DNA from 2 places in the Vibrio sp. R12-SG2-ISO1 genome. Region 2 is predicted to be linked to the other one. Evidence: riboswitches for the same ligand, from Rfam matches in the RefSeq annotation. Region 2 holds a riboswitch; the other holds the start of a gene.

The links. Region 2 has a riboswitch for lysine ahead of lysC (lysine-sensitive aspartokinase 3). Riboswitches for the same ligand answer to the same signal wherever they lie in the genome.
Region 1: linked by a shared signal. The riboswitch ahead of AC6R10_RS00815 (Na+/H+ antiporter NhaC family protein) and the one ahead of lysC (lysine-sensitive aspartokinase 3) in region 2 are both predicted to bind lysine.

The regions. Positions count from the first base shown of each region.
Region 1 is NZ_JCBDGO010000001.1:181,207-188,428, reverse strand. Features, by position in the region: gene mnmA (tRNA 2-thiouridine(34) synthase MnmA) at 1-132, opposite strand, end outside; gene AC6R10_RS00830 (hypothetical protein) at 463-735, shown strand; gene AC6R10_RS00825 (inosine/guanosine kinase) at 870-2,174, shown strand; gene AC6R10_RS00820 (H-NS family histone-like protein) at 2,226-2,633, opposite strand; lysine riboswitch at 3,256-3,437, shown strand; gene AC6R10_RS00815 (Na+/H+ antiporter NhaC family protein) at 3,549-5,150, shown strand; His leader region at 5,350-5,486, shown strand; gene hisG (ATP phosphoribosyltransferase) at 5,536-6,432, shown strand; gene hisD (histidinol dehydrogenase) at 6,438-7,222, shown strand, end outside.
Region 2 is NZ_JCBDGO010000010.1:102,126-109,347, reverse strand. Features, by position in the region: gene thiP (thiamine/thiamine pyrophosphate ABC transporter permease ThiP) at 1-166, shown strand, start outside; gene thiQ (thiamine ABC transporter ATP-binding protein) at 150-866, shown strand; gene yjgA (ribosome biogenesis factor YjgA) at 955-1,485, opposite strand; gene pmbA (metalloprotease PmbA) at 1,593-2,936, shown strand; gene lysC (lysine-sensitive aspartokinase 3) at 3,015-4,367, opposite strand; lysine riboswitch at 4,454-4,631, opposite strand; gene AC6R10_RS09590 (pyridoxal-phosphate-dependent aminotransferase family protein) at 4,860-5,978, shown strand; gene AC6R10_RS09585 (PglL family O-oligosaccharyltransferase) at 6,097-7,222, opposite strand, start outside.

The sequences.
Region 1 (7,222 bases), on a different contig from region 2:
GTTCTTCATAAACAAACCTTCAACCTGATAGCCTTGTTGCTTTAACAGGTAGGCAGAAACGGACGAATCTACACCGCCAGACATACCGACGATGACTTTCTTTTTACTGTTGTCAGTACAGTTTTCAGACATTAGGTCACACCACTCAATTTAACTGGATGCAAATTCTAGCAGAAAGCCGGTAGCGGTGACAGATCCGAGATCGAAATCACACCGATGCTTTTGAGCTTGTTCTCGCTAGGTTGTTATGCAGCCCATAGTTCGACAAATAGAGCCCAAGTTATCTGCTAAACACGGCAATGTACCTCGCGTAAATATCACAACATATCGGTTGATTGCGTTGATGGTCATTACGTCGACAGTTAGCACGGATATCATTGGGTAATGCAGGGTTAGTTGTGGCATAGTGGGCGAAATTCAAGAGTCCTAGGCTCATCTATCTCATTATTAAGTGAACTCCTCATGACTGAACACCAAGACGAACTGCTGCAAGAAACGCAACTTATTGAAGTAATTGAAAACCAACTGCAAGATGGCAACCCCATCAAAGTGAAAGAAACGTTAATGCGTTTGATGATGACGGGCACAGCAAGAGACGAAGCGATTGCCATGATGGCTTGCGCAGTCTCAATCGAAATTTTTGATGTGATGAAAAACGATGGTGAGTTTAATCTTAAACGCTATTCCGAGCACTTGGATTTGTTGCCAGATTTGAGTTTTATGGAAGGCGAATAAGCCGCCGCTAATCCTTATCGACGTTGCTCTAGGTTAAATGCGCGAGCAAACGTTTGCTATGCTAGCGGGAGTTGCCGCGCCAATAAGGGCGCGGTAGAATCGCGCCACTTTTTATCCCTTACTTTACTCTGATTATGAAATTTCCCGGCCAACGCAAATCCAAACATTACTTCCCGGTTCATGCTCGCGACCCTTTAGTGACTCAAGCGCAGGACAGCAAGAAAATGTCCCGCACACATATTATTGGTATCGACCAAACCTTAGTGGATATTGAAGCTAAAGTGTGCAGCTCGCTCATCGAAAAATACCAGTTAAGTAAGGGACACTCACTGGTGATTGATGATGCGACGGCCGAAGCGTTATACGACGAACTTAAGCGCGATGATTTGATCACCAATGAATACGCGGGTGGCACGATTGGCAATACCTTGCACAACTATTCTGTGTTGGCGGATGACCGTTCTACGCTGCTTGGTGTCATGAGTCAGGACATCAAGATCGGCAGTTACGGCTATCGTTATTTGTGCAATACCTCCAGTCGAATGGACTTGAATTATCTGCAAGGTGTCGACGGCGCAATTGGACGCTGCTTCGCGCTGATCACCGAAGATGGTGAGCGTACCTTTGCCATTAGTGAAGGGCAGATGAACCAGCTTAAACCAGAGAGCATTCCAGAAAAAATCTTTAAAAATGCCTCTGCACTGGTGCTGACTGCGTATTTGGTGCGCTGCAAAGCGGGCGATCCGATGCCAGAAGCGACCATGCGCGCTATTGAGTACGCGAAAAAGCACGATGTACCGGTCGTTCTCACGTTAGGGACTAAGTTTGTCATCCAAGATGACCCGCAGTTTTGGCAGCAATTTTTGCGCGATCATGTCACCGTTGTAGCGATGAATGAAGATGAGGCGCATGCGCTCACTGGGGAGAGCGACCCGCTTGCGGCATCAGACAAAGCCTTGGAGTGGGTCGATTTGGTGCTGTGTACTGCTGGGCCACTTGGCTTGTTTATGGCTGGTTATACCGAAGAAGCAGCCAAACGTGAAACGTCATTGCCTTTGTTGCCAGGTAGTATTGCGGAATTCAATCGTTATGAATTTAGCCGCCCAGCATTAAAAGATAATTGCGATCAAGCGATCAAAGTGTATTCTCATATTTCACCATACATGGGTGGTCCGGAGAAAATTAAAAACACTAATGGTGCCGGTGATGCGGCATTGTCTGCGTTGCTACACGATATGGCCGCGAATAAATACCACAAAGAAAATGTGCCCAACTCGAGTAAACACGCGCATGCGTTTTTAACTTACTCTTCTTTTTCACAAGTGTGTAAGTATTCTAACCGTGCCAGTTATGAGGTATTGGTTCAGCACTCTCCACGTCTTTCGAAAGGTTTACCTGAACGAGAAGATAGCTTGGAAGAAGCCTACTGGGAAAGATAAACGAAAAAAGCGCCGACAGGCGCTTTTTTTTGAACTAACTTACATCGAAAGTTAGATCAGGAACTCTTCTAGGCTCTTACCTGCATCCAATTGCTGTTGAATAGCAGATGGGGTGCGACCTTGACCTGTCCAAGTTTTAGTTTCACCGCTTGCATCCACGTATTTATATTTTGGTGGACGAGGTGCACGTTTCGATTTTGTTTTGGTTTTTGTTTCACCAGCAAGCGCAGAGTAAAGGGCATCAATATCGATACCTTCTTTAGAAATTTGCTCAGCAATGGCAGCCAGTTTGGCTTCTTGCTCTGCCGCTGCTGCACGCTGCGCTTCTTCCTCTTCTTTACGCTCAGTAAAGACTGTCGTTAATTTGCTTAGGGCGTCTTCCAGTTGCTCAAGAGTCAGTTCACGTGCTGCTGCACGAAGACTACGAATATTTAATAGTGTTTTTGTTAGTTCAGACATAACATCTCTCATTGTTATCTTATTTAAGAGTATTTCTTAAATACTAATCCTGATATTTAAACATTACAATCCATTCTTAGCAGAATGCGATAAATTTATTGTTACTGTCAGCCAAATTTACCTTTCTTTACTTTATTGGAGCGATCATTCGGCTAAGTCCTGTTTTGACGCTCAGATTTAATAATAGAGTTTCATATCTATTATTAAACGTTTCTTATCCTGATGGTACTGTTTAGATAAAAGTCGCCGAAATCAGCATGAGAACGAATTTGCCTAATAGTTGGCATTATAATGTCGATATAGTTCAAATGAACCACCTCAGTACGTTTTCTTTTACGATTTCGATCACAGCACATATTTCGACTTGGAGAAAGTGCTATCTATTTGGCATTGCAGTCAACACCGAGTTTTTAATGTCCCGGGCGTTGAACGTCAGCACAGTGTGAATTGTCACCAAATTGAGAGTTGGCTTCCCGTTTGTACCATCGCTAAGCAATAAAAGTGACAACAAAACGAGCCAAATTGTTGAAATGCAGTTTTAGATGGGTACAATGGCGCCACCTAATGCATGACTACAGTAAAACCTTTGTTAATTTGATGTTTCATTGGTTGATTATTTTGGTTGTGCGGTAGAGGAGCGGAATAAAATAGTAGCGTTTGTTGGGGTGATGCCAATGAGCATGCGTGAAAGGTTATCTCGCCGAAGTGGGCTTCCATATCAAAGGAGTTCGCTGGGGTTAGTCTCGAAAGGGCTAACACTGCCATAGTCTATAATGTGTAAAACTATGGAGCGCTACTGTAGGGTTGGGTGAAGTGTCTACTTCCCTGTCGCTAAGTTCAACATTATCAACGGCCTCGTGCGGTTGACTAATCTGCAGTAGATCTCTAACCATTTATTACTGGTTTTTGAAGATCATGAATTTAATTGATTTTGCCTCATCTCCTTTATCTCTTTTGCCACCACTCGTGGCGTTGAGTCTTGCGATCATTACGCGTCGCGTTCTTGTGTCTCTCGGTGTGGGTATCGTTTTAGGTGCCGTATTGCTTAACGACTATTCGTTTGCGAGTGCGTCGGGTTATCTTGCGTCAACCGTATCGGGCGTTTTCGTAGAAGACGGTGGCCTCAATACTTGGAACATGAGTATTGTCGGCTTCTTGCTTTTGCTCGGTATGATGACAGCACTGCTGACGCTCTCAGGCGGCACTCGCGCGTTCGCTGAATGGGCGCAGTCTCGTGTGAAAAGTAAGCGCGGTTCAAAACTGCTTGCTGCGTTTTTGGGCGTGTTCATTTTTGTCGATGATTACTTTAACAGCTTGGCGGTGGGCGCGATTTCTCGCCCAGTCACGGACCGTTTTTACGTCTCTCGCTCTAAGCTGGCTTATATTCTCGATTCGACCGCTGCCCCTATGTGTGTCTTGATGCCCGCATCAAGCTGGGGTGCCTATATTATGACCATCATTGGTGGCATCTTAGTCTCTCATGGCATCACAGAGTATTCCGCTCTGGGCGCTTACGTGCGTTTGATTCCAATGAACTTCTATGCGGTATTTGCGCTGTTGATGGTGTTTGCTGTGGCTTGGTTTGGTCTCGACATCGGTAAGATGCGCAGCCATGAAATTGCGGCGTCTCAAGGCCGTGGTTTTGACAAAGATGCAGAGAACGACACCAAAGAAGCGCACGAGCTCAATGAAGAGCTGGATATTCGTGAAAGCGAAGGCGGACGCGTCCTTGATTTGGTTTTGCCTATTGTGCTGTTAATCATTGCAACGGTCGCGGCCATGCTTTACACCGGTGGTCAGGCGCTCAAAGCGGATGGCCAAGCATTTAATCTGCTGGGCGCTTTTGAAAACACCGATGTGGGTTTGTCTTTGATCTACGGTGGTATTGTGGGTTTGGCAACGGCGCTGTTTACGGTAGTTAAGCAACGCATTGCGACCATCGAAATTGCTCGTACACTGTGGGTTGGTGCGCGCTCAATGTTTGGTGCGATCCTCATTCTAGTCTTCGCGTGGACCATTGGTAGCGTGATTGGTGACATGAACACAGGTAAATACTTGTCAACGCTGGCGCAAGGTAGCATCAACCCACATTGGTTGCCGGTTATCCTGTTCTTGCTCTCGGGCTTGATGGCGTTCTCGACCGGTACCTCTTGGGGTACATTCGGTATCATGTTGCCGATTGCGGGTGATATGGCTGGAGCAACAGATATTGCCTTGATGTTGCCAATGCTGAGTGCGGTGCTGGCAGGTTCGGTCTTTGGTGATCACTGCTCACCGATTTCAGATACCACGATTTTGTCTTCGACGGGTGCTCGTTGTAATCACATTGATCACGTCTCGACTCAGCTACCTTATGCGTTGTCTGTGGCGGCGATCTCTTGTGTGGGCTTTATCACTCTCGGTATGACGGCATCGGTCGGTCTCTCATTTGCGGTCGCCAGCGTGGCGTTTGTAGCGGTGTGCGCGGTGCTTTCAATGATGTCTAAATCGAAACTAGCGAGCTGTACGACGTCATAAAACGATAGACAGTTGGTATCTAACTGACAGATTCTATTGATTATTTTAAGGAGGCGTTGGCCTCCTTTCTTATTTGTCTAATACAAATAAGAAAAAGTTGAAATTAAAGGTTGAAAAGATCCCTGAGCTTGGTTAGTGTGGTTAGCAACCAAGCGAGCTAAGAGAGCTTTATCAGTATGCGCAATTTTGTAATGAACATTCATCATCACCATCACCCAATCTAGTCTTTCGGGAGATGTGCGCATACCCGGGAGATAGGAAACTCCCGGAGGCAGAAAATCGCAAATATAAAGATTTATGACCCTCGGGAGACAAACCTTCCGAGGGTTTTTTAGTTTTTAAGTCTAACGTTTTGAACGATTTTGAACACAGGGATACAAGAGTCATGCAAACACAACGCCTAAGAATCGCCATTCAGAAAAAAGGTCGTCTAAGTAAAGAGAGCCAAGCACTGCTGAAAAAGTGCGGTGTGAAATTTAACGTCATGGGTGAAAAGCTGGTGGTTCACTCAGAGAACATGCCTATCGATTTGCTGCTTGTGCGTGACGACGATATCCCAGGTTTGATCATGGACGGTGTGGTTGATCTTGGCTTCATTGGCGAAAACGAATTGGAAGAAGTCCGCCTAGACCGAAAAGCATTGGGTGAACCTAGTGAGTTTGTGACATTGCGTCGTCTCGATTTTGGTGGCTGCCGTCTCTCTATTGCGATCGATAAGGATGAAGAGTACAAGGGCCCGCAAGATTTGGCCGGTAAGCGTATCGCCACCACCTATCCACAATTGTTAAAAGCCTACATGGATGAGCAAGGCGTACCGTTCTCAACCTGTATGCTGACTGGTTCTGTTGAAGTCGCGCCACGTGCTGGCCTTGCTGATGCCATCGCCGACCTAGTGTCTACCGGCGCTACTTTAGAAGCGAACGGCTTAAAAGAAGCGGAAGTCATCTTCCAATCAAAAGCGACCCTTATTCAGCGTAAAGGTGAGTTCGCACAAGATAAAACCGAACTGATTGATAAGCTATTGACTCGTATGCAAGGCGTTCAGCAAGCGAAAGAGTCGAAATACATCATGCTGCACGCCCCAGCAGACAAACTTGAGCAGATCAAATCGCTCCTTCCTGGCGCAGAAGATCCAACCGTCTTGCCGCTCTCTGCTGACAAACAAAAAGTGGCCGTTCACCTTGTTAGTACCGAAAACTTGTTCTGGGAAACCATGGAACAACTCAAAGAGCTTGGTGCTAGCTCAATCCTAGTACTTCCAATTGAGAAAATGATGGAGTAAGGGCGATGAGAACAGTTGTTTGGCAATCATTGAGTGAATCTCAACAAGACTCCATTTTAGAGCGCCCTGCCATTACCGAAGGGGCGAATATTACCGCTGCGGTGTCTGAGGTTATCGCGCAAGTAAAAACTCAAGGCGATGCTGCTCTATTGGCGTTGACGGAAAAGTATGATCGCGTCAAACCAGAGTCGATTCGAGTCTCAACTCAAGAGATTGAGGCGGCGTCAGAGCGCTTAAGCGAAACCATGAAGCAAGCGCTTGAGCAAGCGTACGCCAATATCGCTAAGTTTCACAAAGCCCAAAAGCCACAGCCTATTAAAGTTGAAACGCAACCTGGTGTTGTGTGTGAACAAGTGACTCGAGCGATTCAGAAAGTCGGTCTTTATATCCCAGGTGGCAGTGCGCCACTGCCATCGACCGTATTAATGCTCGGCGTACCGGCTAAGATTGCGGGTTGTCGTAAAGTGGTACTCTGCTCACCACCACCGATCGCAGATGAAATCCTCTACGTGGCGAAGCTGTGTGGTATCGATGAAGTTTACAATGTTGGTGGTGGTCAAGCGATTGCTGCGATGGCTTACGGAACAGAAACCGTGGCGAAAGTGGACAAGATTTTTGGCCCAGGTAATGCGTACGTCACAGAAGCTAAGCGCCAAGTGAGCAACGATTTTCGCGGTGCCGCGATCGACATGCCAGCGGGCCCTTCTGAGGTGTTGGTGATTGCCGATGAGACCGCCGACCCAGATTTCATTGCTGCGGATCTCTTGAGCCAAGCTGAGCACGGCCCAGA
Region 2 (7,222 bases):
CTACCTGTTCCAACTGCTCGGCAGCTACCAAATGGACGCGGCGGCGGTCGTATCGGTCACTTTACTGCTTTTGAGTGTGGGCTGCTTTGCGCTGATGGAGCGCCTGTTTCGCCCTCGCTCTGCCTCTACCCCCACCAATAGGAGTCACTATGCTCACTCTCAGTGACCTGCATTACGATTATCATGCCGAGTCATTTCAGTTTGATCTGCACGTTGAGGCAGGGCAAGTCGTCGCGCTAATGGGACCCAGTGGCGCAGGGAAGTCGACCTTACTCGCCTTGATGGCGGGTTTTATTGAACCATTAAGCGGTGAAATTTTAGCGCAAGGTCAAACACTCAACGGGCTGGCACCTTATCAGCGCCCGTTTGCGATGTTGTTTCAAGAACACAACTTGTTTGCTCACCTTACCGTGTTGGAAAACATCGGCCTTGGATTGGATCCCGGCTTGAAGTTGTCTGCAACGCAGAAACAGGCGGTAGTGCAAGCGGCGCAGCAGGTGGGGGTGGCGGAGTATTTGTCTCGATTGCCGCATGAGCTCTCTGGTGGCCAGCGTCAACGGGTTGCGTTAGCGCGCTGCTTTGTACAATCTGCGCCGATATGGCTGCTCGACGAGCCCTTTTCAGCGCTCGATCCTTTGCTCAGGTTAGAGATGCTATCACTGGTCAAACAGTTGGCGAGTGAGCGTGATATTACGGTCGTGATGGTGACGCACCACTTGGGTGATGCGAAAGCGATCGCAACGCATTTTGCGTTTGTCGAAAAGGGTCATGTCGCAGCGACTGGGCCGATCTCAGAACTAGCAGCGACCCACTCGGACTCTAGCCTCGGCGCATTTGTTCAGGCGGCCACCACGGCGCACAACTGAGCGCTATAACAATGGGCTAGAAAGCAGAGATAAAAAAAGCGGATAAGTGTGCACTTATCCGCGTCAATCATCACTGACTAAGAGCGTGTTATTGTGGCTCTTCGCTGCTCAATGCTTTGAGGATCTGGAAAATCTCTCGATACGCTTTAGCCGGCTTGTTGGCTTGTTTTTCTTTGTTCGCCTGACGAGCAAGCTGACGCAAACGCTGACGGTCCGCATCCGGATACAGCGTCAATACCTCTTCAATTGCGCTGTCGCCCTCTTCCACCACACGGTCACGCAGTTGCTCTAGTTTGTGCAGCAGCGCCGTGGTTTGAGAGTGCTTGTTACGGACTTTATCCAGCGCCGCTTGAATTGGCTCTGGGTCTTCGTGACGCATCAATTTGCCGATAAACTGCAACTGACGACGGCGCGCTTCGTTTTTAAAACGCTGCGCATCGCGAATCGCATCGGCCAAGTCTTCGCTGAGTGGAAATTTTTCCAACACAGAGGGCTTGAGGTTAACGAGCTCTTCACCCAGTTTCTGCAGCTCTTCCATGTCACGCTTCAACTCGGATTTACTTACCCAGATGATCTCTTCTTCTGGTTCCCATGGCGCTTTCTGATTTTTGCGAGCCATTTTCATACCTTCATTTGAACGTCTATTTCTCTATTTTAACAAGAATCATGGGGAGAAAGCGAAATTCTTGTTATCCTAGCGACAAAGCAACGACTGATGAAGAGAATATGGACGTAAAAAAGCAAGTGGCACAGCAGCGTATCGAGCTTGAAGCTGCCGTCGCGAAAGCGTTAGAGATGGCGGGTGAAAAAGCGGATGCCGCGGAAGTTGCCATCAGTAAAACCACAGGTTTAAGCGTATCGACTCGCATGTGTGAGGTCGAAAATGTGGAGTTCAACAGCGACGGTGCACTCGGTATTACCGTCTACCGCAATCAGCGTAAAGGCAGCGCCTCAACGTCAGACTTAAGCGAAAAAGCGATTCAACAAACGGTATTGGCGGCGCTCGATATCGCTCAATACACATCAGAAGACCCGTACGCAGGCCCAGCACCGGCTGAGTTGATGGTCAAAGATATTCCCGATTTGGATCTGTTTCACCCCGATACGCCTGATCCTGACTACGCGGCAAAAATGGCGATTGAAGCGGAGCAAGAAGCGCTCAGCTACAGCGATAAGATCAAGCAAAGTGATGGCGCCAGTTACGATAGCCATTATGGCGTCAAAGTGTACGGCAACAGCCACGGCTTACTGGCGAGTTATGCCTCAAGTCGCCATAGCATCAGTTGCTGTGTGATTGGTCAAGGCCAAAACGGTGAAATGGAACGTGACTACAGCTACACAGTGGCGCGTCACAAAGACGACCTGTGGACGCCGAAATCCGTGGGCCTGAGCGCAGCGGAGAAAACCGTCAGTCGTTTAGACGCGCAGAAGCTCAAAACCGGTCAGTACCCGATCATGTTTGCGGCGGATGTCGCAACGGGTCTACTCGGTCACCTTGTGATGGCGATCAGTGGCGGTAACTTGTACCGCAAATCCTCGTTTCTTCTTGATCATCTTGGTCAGCAAATTCTACCCAGCTGGTTCCAAGTCGACGAGCGTCCCCATGTGTTGCGTGGTCTGGCGTCAAGCCCGTTTGATAGCGAAGGCGTTGCGACGCAAGATAGACAAATTATCACTGACGGCGTTTTATCCACTTACCTATTGACCAGCTATGCGGCGCGTAAAATGTCGATGACGCCAACCGGTCATGCGGGTGGCATCCACAACTGGTACGTGCAATCAACTGGGCAAGATTTTGATCAAATGCTTAAGGCGCTGGACACCGGCTTTTTGGTTACAGAAGTGATGGGGCAGGGTGTGAATATCGTGACGGGCGATTACTCGCGCGGCGCAGCCGGTTTTTGGGTTGAGAATGGTCAAATCCAATTCCCCGTCTCGGAGGTGACCATCGCAGGCAATCTCAAGCAGATGTTCAACCAAATTGTGGCTGTCGGCAGTGATGTGGAAACCCGTTCGCAGATTCAAACCGGTTCTATCCTGCTTGAGTCAATGAAAGTGGCGGGCGAATAAGCCTCACTATTTGACGTAGCAATGCTTCAGCGACGAAACACGAGAGTGCTTCGTCGCTGATGTGTATTTATAGTGCTGTTAGCGCTCAAACAGCTCGACATGCAACTTCTGAATCGCTTGTTTGGCTTCTGATTCACGCAGTAAGAAACAGAGGTTGTGCTGGCTAGCGCCGTAACAAATCATTCGTAAGTTAAAGTCTTCAAGTGTACCAAATACTTGTTTTGCATAACCTTTGCTCTCGCTCATGTTGTTACCAATCAAGGCGACGACGGAGAGGTTGTGTTCCACTTTCACGCTGCACAGCTCTTCAAGCTCTTCACGCGCAGCTTGAGGTAACGATGGCGCACCGCCAGAGGTACCTGTTTGATCAAGCGTTAATGAGACACTGATTTCAGAGGTGGTGATCAAATCGACCGAGACCTTATGCTTGGCCAAGATCTCAAACACTTTGGCTAGAAAGCCGTAAGCATGGAACATTTTCGCGCTGCGCAGCGTCACCATGGTTTGGTTGTTACGTAGGGCTAGGGCGCGAAACAGCGGTGAGCTTTCCACTTGATGACGAATCCAAGTACCGCCTTGCTCAGGCGCTTTCGAGGAACCGACAAATACCGGAATATCATGGCGCAGAGCAGGGACTAGGGTCGAAGGGTGCAGGATCTTGGCGCCAAAATTCGCCATCTCTGACGCTTCGCTGAAGCTAATTTCTGCAATCGGTGCCGCATTCGGGGCAATGCGCGGATCTGTGGTGTAGATTCCCGGTACGTCAGTCCAAATTTCTAAGCCAGAGGCTTGCACTGCCTCGGCAATCAAAGCCGCACTGTAATCACTGCCACCACGGCCAAGGGTAGTGGTGTTGCCTTCTTCATCGGAACCAATAAAGCCCTGTGTCACCACAACGTGCTCGCGGCACAGTGGCAGCAAGGTGTCACTGGCAAGCTCACGAATGGCGGCAACATCCGGTTCTGCGCGGCCAAAGTGGCTGTCAGTGCGCAGTACATCACGAATATCAAAGCGTACCGCGTTGATGCCGCGCTCAATCATCAGTTGGGTTAAAATGTGGGTCGACATCAGTTCACCACACGCAACAAGGTGATCAGTCAACTTATTGCTGGCTTGAATCGAGGCCGCTTCCGCAAGGCTGGTGACCGTATCAAGCAGACTGTACACTTCACTCGCCGCATGGGTTGGATCATTGAGTTGATTAAGAATCGCATCATGAATCTCAGCGAGCTGAGTCAGAATATCGCTGCGTTGCTGCTGATCTTGTACGCCGTTCGCCAGCGCGACCAATAGATTTGTTACCCCTGAACAGGCACTGCTGACCACCAGTTTTGTCTCTGGATTGTTCTCAACGACCGCCGCACAACGGCTCATCGCTTCAAAGTTTGCAACACTTGTCCCACCAAATTTAGCAACGTTAAAATTGCTCACGGCATTTCTCCCACAACTTCCTGAATATTGAGTCTTTCCTTTGCGTGAGGTGAGGATGAGCGAGAGTAGAGGTAGGTATGGAGTACGACCTCAGAAGCTCATCACCAGACGGCGCTGATGACAGTTGATGGGACTCAACCCAAGTCAACCGACAGGCTTAAACCACAATATAAGCCTACCTCGGCACTACTCCCCCTCAGAATGTTGTTTTGGAATTGTGGCTCCACAACATGCCTACCTGGGTAGTGCTCCTCTTCTGCAAAAAGCATAATTGTTTGTACAACAGGGTGACGAATTGTCTTGCCACCGCTTTCGCATTGAACGTGTTTATCTTCTTAATGTCAATGCGAAATTTACGGGTTAAAGACGATAGGTTCAGTTTGTGAGGCTGGTATGACCTGTCGACTTTTTGCGCATTGCTGCGCTGGATGAATTCGATTATGGTGAAGAGATAACAACAAGAACACCCTCATGATTCAAAAGGAGTTGCCAATGACTTACCAAAGTTTTATCCCCCCTCGCCGTATTTTGATGGGCCCTGGTCCATCCGATATTTCCCCACAGGTACTGCAAGCTTTGAGCCGCCCGACGGTGGGCCACCTTGACCCGCTTTTTATCCAGATGATGGACGAACTCAAGCAGCTGCTTAAATACGCCTTTCAGACCAACAATGAGTTTACGATTGCCGTCTCGGCACCAGGCAGTGCAGGTATGGAGACCTGCTTTGTTAACTTGATTGAGCCGGGGGACAAAGTCATCGTCTGCCGCAATGGCGTGTTTGGCGAACGCATGCGAGAGAACGTGGTACGCTGCGGCGGTGAAGCGGTGTTGGTTGATGATGAATGGGGAGCGCCGGTCTCGGTAGAGAAAGTTCGTGATGCGTTGCAGGCGCATCCTGATGCCAAGCTCCTCGCGTTTGTCCATGCAGAAACGTCGACAGGGGCATGCAGCGATGCGAAGACGCTGGGCGCGCTTGCTAAAGAGTTCAATGTGTTGTCGATTGTCGATGCGGTGACGTCACTGGGTGGTGTGCCACTCAAAGTCGATGAGTGGCAACTTGATGCGGTCTACTCGGGCAGTCAAAAGTGCCTCTCTTGTACGCCGGGCCTTTCTCCTGTGACCTTCTCCAGTGCAGCGATTGAGAAAATCACCGCTCGTCAAACACCGGTGCAAAGTTGGTTTTTAGACCAAAGTTTGGTGCTCGGTTACTGGAGTGGAGAGGGCAAGCGCAGTTACCACCACACAGCGCCCGTCAACAGTCTCTATGCACTGCATGAAGCTTTGCTGATGCTCAAAAATGAAGGGTTAGAAAACGCGTGGCGTCGCCATCAGCAGATGCACCACAAGCTCAAGGCTGGCTTATTAGCGCTTGGCTTTGAGTTTGTGGTGGAAGAGTCCGCACGCTTGCCGCAACTGAATGCGATTTATGTTCCTGAGGGAATTGATGAAGCCCAAGTGCGCAGCCACCTTCTTGATACGTACAATCTGGAAATTGGTGCCGGGCTTGGCGCATTGGCGGGCAAGGCGTGGCGGATTGGCCTAATGGGCTATGGTGCGCGTGAGGAGAACGTCGCGCTCTGTTTGCAAGCGCTTAAAGAGTCGCTCGGATAGAGTCGCTCGGATTAGAGTCGCTCGGATAGAGTCGCTTGGCGAGCAAATCGACTTATTAATGATTGCAGATGGCTCTCCAGTTCGGAGAGCCTTTTCTTATCTACTTTTTGTTTTCTTTTTATTCTTCGTCTGTACGAAGTAGTGCGTCGGTTGTCGGTGGCACGTATTGCACGTCTGAGAAATCGCGCCGCGGAAACAGGAATTGCGCTTCGGCTCGGATTTGCTCCGCCTTTTCACTGTCATTCAAACCTTGGTAGGCCAGAATCAAGTTGTTGTAGAACGCCGGTCTCGGTTTGTGGGTAATCACGCCAAGCGACCAATCCACGTAGGGTTGAATAAATTCAGGGTTTTGCTGGTGCAGGCCAATATTGAGATAGGTGCTGTAGATGTCCCAGTCAAAACGTTCCTGCCAGACAATCGGGTTACTGACTCGGTTAAGGATATCTGGATCTTTCGGTTTGGAGAGCTCAAACTGTGTCAATATGTAGTTGGTGTGCAGCGTGGTGATCATGTAAAACGACGTCACCAGCGGCAAGACCAAACTTGCTACGCGCAGTCCGGTCTGCGATACGATGCTCAATCGCGCATATCGGTAGGCGCGCTTACGTTGGTCGACCCAGTAAATCAATAGGATAAAGGTTACCCAATGAATCGCTGAGTGATAAAACGGATATTCTAATTGGGTGTGAAGCACGATGGGGATAAAGAGCGAGAAAATCGCCAAACGTGTACCTTTCTTCGCTGCGTAGATACGATACAGTACCAAAATGGCCGCGATCAACATGGCCAAAATCGGCAGCACGCCTCCCTCTACGCCCCAATATAAGGTTTCGTTGTGTGGGTGATCCATTGATGCAAGCCCAGGCGGATAACTGGCGTTGAGCTGATGTTGACGCGCCGTATAGACCAAGTATTCAGCTTCAAAGCGTCCGTAACCATAGCCAGTAAATGGCTTTTCAATCAGCATATCGAGCGTCTGAGGGAAGGTGTATTGTCTGGGCCCTTCTAGATTCACCTTTCGCTCTGCCAGGGTGTTGTTCTCACCGATCAACGTGGTCCCTAAGCCAATGGTGACGCCAATAATCACAGAGACGAGCCAACCGACGGCGCGTTTTTTGGTGGCAAAGCGCATCAAATAAGGGATCAGCAGCACGACGACCAGTAGCGCACTGAGCCAACCCGTCCGAGAGGCGAGCACTACCAGTAGGGGCAGCACGATGGCAGGTACCAGATAGAGTAGCGCC